DNA from 2 places in the Methylovirgula sp. 4M-Z18 genome. Region 1 is predicted to be linked to the other one. Evidence: predicted binding sites of a transcription regulator. Region 1 holds the regulator's gene; the other holds the start of a gene.
What was found. The regulator PhoB, encoded in region 1, activates phosphate uptake and scavenging genes when phosphate is short. The targets are predictions, from matches to a motif close to TGTCATNNANCTGTCAT.
Positions count from the first base shown of each region.

Region 2: the regulator PhoB is predicted to act here: its motif matches at 1,177-1,193, upstream of V9T28_RS12865 (RNA degradosome polyphosphate kinase).

Region 1 covers NZ_CP149574.1:488,811-492,019, reverse strand. The annotation lists gene arfB (alternative ribosome rescue aminoacyl-tRNA hydrolase ArfB) at 1-413, opposite strand, end outside; gene V9T28_RS02250 (cytochrome c) at 549-908, opposite strand; gene phoB (phosphate regulon transcriptional regulator PhoB) at 1,179-1,922, opposite strand; gene phoU (phosphate signaling complex protein PhoU) at 1,935-2,645, opposite strand; gene pstB (phosphate ABC transporter ATP-binding protein PstB) at 2,659-3,209, opposite strand, start outside.
Region 2 covers NZ_CP149574.1:2,776,615-2,779,823, reverse strand. The annotation lists gene V9T28_RS12875 (AI-2E family transporter) at 1-408, shown strand, start outside; gene V9T28_RS12870 (DnaA ATPase domain-containing protein) at 389-1,075, shown strand; gene V9T28_RS12865 (RNA degradosome polyphosphate kinase) at 1,284-3,209, shown strand, end outside.

The sequences.
Region 1 (3,209 bases):
GACGGCTTGCTGCGCCGCAATTGTTTCACGCCCGAGCGTTTCGCCTTGCCGTCCAATCGGCGCAGCTTCGAGGCGTAAGTCGGCTTGGTCGGCCGCCGCGGCTTTGGCGCGACGGAAGCTTCCTCGATCATCGCGGCAAGGCGCTGCATCACATCGACCTTATTGCGCTCCTGACTGCGATGCGCGTCGGCGGTCAGGACGATGACGCCGTCCAAGGTCAAGCGCCGCCCGGCGATACGGGTGAGACGCGCCTTGACCGCGTCGCTCAACGAGGGACTCCGCGCCAAATCGAAACGCAATTGCACCGCCGTCGCGAGCTTGTTCACATTCTGCCCGCCGGGACCGGAGGCGCGAATGAAGCTCAAGGCCACCTCGTCATCTTCGAGACTGATATGGTCGGTGATGCGGATCATAACCTTTCATACAGGTAACCGCCCGATCCTGTCTAAAGCATTTTGCGATTCTTTCAGAAGCGCAAAATTGCTCTACTTGTTTGTTATGTCGCATTTTCTTAACCGAAAAGTCGCGCAACTTTTCTGGAAAATGCTCTAATCGCGATATTTGTCGTGGCAGGAAGAACAATTGTCCATCACCGGCGCATAGGCTGCCTTGAACTTAGCAGCGCTGTCGAGTTGGCCGAGGGCGGCCTTCGCATCGCTCTGGAAAGCGGTGAACCGCCTTTTGAGATCCTCGGATTCGGCACTCGTCGAGAGATGCGATTTGATGTCGTCAGAATCGGCAATATAGGCCTGCAACAATTTGCGCACTGTTGCCGCGTCATAAGGTTCGCTACCGCTCACCATGGCCTTAGCAGCATTGGTCGGACTGCGCCACGCCTTCATGATCCCCTTGAAACCGGCGGCATAGGCGACCGATATCGTCAGCAGCAACACCAAACCAACACTCATTCCGCGCTTCATCGACTCATGTCTCCCAAAGTGGGCTGCAGTTTTTCCGCCTCTCATGGTCAAAAATATGGCGGACATCGGGCAAAATGCAGGGCAATCGAGATGGAAGACACGAGCCAGGCGCACCGCTCTTGACGAGCGTATTCCGGCTCGCACGGAGCGTCGCGGAGGTCAAAACCATGTGGAAAACGCCGGCGCCGCAACCCGCGCGCCAGCAACGGGCGAGACTACGGCCCGCGCCGGCCTGTCGTAGCTAGGTGCGTTGGCCCGTCAATTCTTGCCGAAGGTCTCGTCGAAAGAATAACCGGCGCCGCGTACGGTACGGATCGGATCCCGCTCCTTGCCGCGCGACAAGACCTTGCGCAGCCGGCCGACATGGACGTCCACGGTGCGCTCGTCGATATCGATCGCCATCCCCCAGACGCCGTCGAGCAATTGCGCGCGCGAGAACACCCGGCCCGGCTTCTCCATCAGATATTCCAGGAGGCGAAATTCGGTCGGGCCCAGATGCACGTCCCGCGAGCCGCGGCGCACGCGGCGCATATCGCGGTCGAGCTGCAAATCCCCCGCGGCTAGCAGGCTCGCCACCCGCTCGGGCCGCGAGCGGCGCAAGAGCGAGCGCACCCGCGCCATAAGTTCGGGCACCGAGAACGGCTTGACCACGTAATCATCGGCGCCGATGGAGAGGCCGCGGACCCGTTCACCCTCTTCGCCGCGCGCCGTCAGCATGATCACCGGCAGCGTCTTCGTGACATCGCGCGCACGCAGGCGACGGCAGATTTCCAAGCCCGAAATACCCGGCAACATCCAGTCGAGAATGACCAGGTCCGGCGGCGCCTCGATGAGGCGCAACTCGGCCTCGTCGCCGCGCTCGACATGTTCGACCGCAAAGCCTTCCGCTTCGAGATTGTAGCTGAGCAGCAGCGCGAGCGGCGCTTCGTCCTCGACCACGAGCACCCGCGGCGCGGCGCTGGCGGGTCCCGATTTCGCGTTTTCGATGCGAATGTCGTTCATATTGTCTCAGTCCTATCCAGCCTGAAGCGGTGCGTTCGGGGTGCCCTTCGGGCGGTCCATCGGCAAAGTATCGCCGGTCACCAGATAAAAGACGGTCTCGGCAATATTGGTGCAATGGTCGCCGATGCGCTCGATGTTCTTCGAGCAGAACAGAAGATGCGTGCACAAGGTGATGTTGCGCGGATCTTCCATCATGAAGGTGAGAAGATCGCGGAAGATCGAGTTTTCCAGAGCGTCGATTTCGGCATCGCGCTCCCACACGGCGCGGGCTGCGACCGTGTCACGTGCGGCATAGGCGTCGAGCACGTCCTTGAGCAATATCGCGGCAAGTTCGGCCATGTGACGCAGACCGACCAGCGCGCCCGGCATGCGGATGCCATTGTCGTTGGCGATCTTCATCGTGCGCTTGGCAATGTTCTTGGCGAGATCGCCAATGCGCTCCAGATCGCCGGAGACGCGAATCGCGGCGACGATGGCCCGCAAATCGACGGCCATCGGCTGGCGGCGCGCGATGATGGAGACAGCGCTCTCCTCAATCTGTCGTTGCAGCAGATCGAGCCGCGGATCGGTTTCGACCACCCGCTGCGCCAAGGTCACATTCAACTCGGTCAGCGCGTCAACCGCGTCCGACAGCATTTTTTCGGCAATGCCGCCCATCTCGGCGATCTGGCGGCCGAGCGTCTCCAGTTCGGAATCGAAAGACTTGACGATATGTTCGTTCATGGAAGGCTCCAACTCAGCCGAAGCGGCCGGTGATGTAGTCTTGCGTGCGCTTCTGGCGCGGCGCCGTAAAGATCTGGTCGGTGTCGCCGAACTCGACGAGTTCGCCCAAATACATGAAGGCGGTCTTCGTCGAGACGCGCGCCGCCTGCTGCATCGAATGGGTGACGATGGCGATCGTATAGGTCTCGCGCAATTCGTCGATCAGCTCCTCGACCTTCGAGGTCGAGATCGGATCGAGCGCCGAGCACGGTTCGTCGAAGAGAATGACATCCGGCTTGATCGCGACCGTGCGCGCAATGCACAGACGCTGTTGCTGACCGCCTGACAACGACAGACCGCTGGCGTGCAGCTTGTTCTTCACCTCTTCCCACAGGGCTGCGCCGCGCAACGCGTTCTCGACGCGCCCGTCCATCTCGCTCTTGGGCAGCTTCTCGTAGAGGCGGATGCCGAAGGCGATATTGTCGTAGATCGACATCGGGAAAGGTGTCGGCTTCTGGAACACCATGCCGACGCGGGCGCGCAGCAGGTTGAGATCCATGCCGGGGCTCAGGATATTCTCGCCAT
Region 2 (3,209 bases), 2.3 Mb from region 1:
ATCGGCTTGAATTTCGGTTTCCTGATCGGCGTATCCGCCGGCGTTCTGAGTTTCGTGCCCTATGTCGGCTCGCTGACGGCCCTGCTGCTCGGCTCCGCCGTCGCCATCGTCCAGGGCTGGCCGGATTGGACCTTGTTGCTCTTGGCGTTGGCCGTCGTCGGCAGTGGCCAATTTCTCGAAGGCAATGTGCTGTCGCCGAAATTCGTCGGCGATGCCGTCGGCCTGCATCCGGTCTGGCTGATGTTCGCGCTTTTCGCCTTCGGGTCGCTGCTCGGCTTTACCGGCCTCCTGATCGCGGTACCGCTCGCGGCGACCATTGGCGTGTTGATCCGTTTCGCCGTCTCGCGCTATCTTGAAAGCCCCGTCTATCGCGGGCATTCCGGCAGCCATGACCCAGCTCACCTTTGATTTGCCGATTGAACCGCGCTTCGGCCTCGAGGATTTTCTGCGCTCCCAATCGAATGAGGCCGCGCTCGATATGATCTTGCGCTGGCCCGATTGGGCGGCGCGCGTCCTGTTGCTGGTGGGGCCGGGCGGATCGGGCAAGACCCATCTTGCCCATATCTGGGCGTTGCGCGCCCACGCTGAACGGACGGCTGCCGCCACGCTGGCCGAAGCGGATCTGCCGCGCCTGATCGCGCCCGGCGCCGTGCTGATCGAGGATGCCGACAGGATCGGCGCGGCCGAGGCGGAACTGTTCCATCTGCTCAACCTGGCCAAGGAGCACGACACATTCGTGCTGGTGACCGCCCGTTCGCGGCCCGACCATTGGGGCTTGCGTACCGCCGATCTTCTCTCCCGCCTGCGGCAGGCGCCTGCGGTGGAATTGCATGAGCCCGACGAGGCCTTGATGCGAGCCGTGCTGGTCAAACTGTTCGACGACAGACAATTGAGTGTCGATACGCCGGTGGTCGATTATGTCGCGCTTCGCATCGCGCGCTCGCTCGATGCCGCCCGCGCCGTCATCGATGCCCTCGACAAGGAAGCGCTCACGCGCGGCCGCGCGATCACCCGGCCGATGGCGGCAGAGGTGCTGCGTCGGCTCGATGCGGCGGAAGCGATGCACGAATCCTAACAGTCGGAGGCCGATGCCGCCGAATAAAAGTTGGTCACAATTCCGATCTAAGTTTGCGTCGCAGTTGCATAGAGCTGTATGCTGTCAGTCCGCTGTCACAATGTTATACTAGTGTCATATAGGTACATGACTACAGCGTCTTTCCAAGGAGATGGCAGTGAACGAGTTGGTGAAACACGACACCCTTGATCTCGATGCCGATAAGCAGATGGCGCCGGATCCGTTTGCATCGCCGCAACGCTTCATCAACCGCGAATTGTCGTGGCTGGAATTCAACCGGCGCGTGCTTGAGGAGGCCTCCAACCGCAGCCATCCGTTGCTGGAACAGCTCCGCTTCCTGTCGATTTCGGCCAACAATCTCGACGAATTTTTCATGGTGCGCGTCGCGGGCTTGCGCGCGCAGGTGCGCGACAATGTGCAGACGCCATCCGAAGACGGCCTGTCGCCGGCGGAGCAGCTCGTGCGCATCGGCGAGCGTGTGCAGATTCTCGCGAACGACCAGCAGCAGCGTTGGGGCGAATTGCGCCAGGTCCTGCACAGCAACGGCATCGTCCTCGTCGAGCCGCGCGACTTGAGCAAGGCCGAACAGGAATGGTTGAAGGACCATTTCCTGCTCAATATTTTCCCGATCCTGACGCCGCTCGCCGTCGATCCGGCGCATCCGTTCCCGTTCATCCCGAATCTCGGTTTCAGTCTGGCGCTTGAACTCGTCCATTCGAGCGATGGACGGCGGATGAATGCACTCGTGCGCTTGCCGACCAAGATCGACCGTTTCGTGAAACTGCCGGATGCGTTCGGCACGGGCGGCGGGCGCTTCGTCGCGCTCGAAACGCTGATCCTGATGTTCGTCAACAAGCTCTTCCCGGGCTATGACATGCGCGGCTCCGGCGCGTTCCGCATCATTCGCGACAGCGATATCGAGGTGGAGGAAGAGGCGGAAGATCTCGTGCTGCAGTTCGAGACGGCCTTGAAGCGCCGCCGCCGCGGCACGGTGATCCGCCTCGAAGTGGATGCGAATATGCCGGAAGCCTTGCGTGGATTCGTCGCCGAAGAACTCGAAGTTTTGGCCGACGAAATCTTCCTTGTCGAAGGCATGCTGGCGTTGAACGAATTATCCTATCTCGTCGGCCTCGACCGGCCGGAGCTGAAATTCAAGCCCTACAATCCGCGTTTCCCCGAACGTGTGCGCGACAACGGCGGCTCGTGTTTTGCCGCGATCCGGCAAAAGGATCTCGTCGTGCACCATCCGTATGAATCGTTCGACGTGGTGGTGCAGTTTTTGGCGCAGGCCGCGCGCGATCCCAATGTGGTCGCGATCAAGCAGACGCTTTACCGCACGTCGAGCGACAGTCCGATCATCCGCGCCCTGATCGAGGCGGCGGAGGCGGGCAAGTCCGTGACGGCGCTGGTCGAACTCAAGGCACGCTTCGACGAAGAGGCCAATATCCGCTGGGCGCGCGATTTGGAGCGCGCCGGCGCGCAGGTGGTCTTCGGCTTCATCGAGCTGAAGACGCATGGCAAATTGTCGATGGCGGTGCGGCGCGAGGGTGCGGGGCTCGTCACCTATTGCCATGTCGGCACCGGCAATTATCATCCGCAGACCGCGCGCATTTACACCGATATTTCGTTCTTCACCGCCGATCCCTCGATCGGACGCGATGTCGCGCGCATCTTCAATTTCATCACCGGCTATGCCGAGCCGCAGGAATTGGAGAATATGGCGGTGTCGCCGATCTCGCTGAAGCAGCGCCTGCTCGACCATATTGCCGAAGAGACCAAATTCGCCAAGGCGAACAAGCCGGCGGCGATCTGGCTGAAATGCAATTCGCTGGTCGATCCGGAAATCATCGATGCGCTTTATGTCGCCAGCAATGCTGGCGTCAAAATCGAGCTCGTCGTGCGCGGCATCTGCTGTTTGCGCCCGGGCGTGCCGGGTCTCTCGGAAAACATCCGCGCCAAATCGATCATCGGCCGGTTCCTGGAGCATTCGCGCATCTATTGTTTCGGCGCGGGTTATGGCCTGCCGCATGCCAAGTCGCGCGTGTACATTTCCTCGGCCGATCTGATGCCACGCAATTTGGACCGCCGTGTCGAAACGCTGCTGCCGATCCTGAATCCGACTGTGCACGAGCAG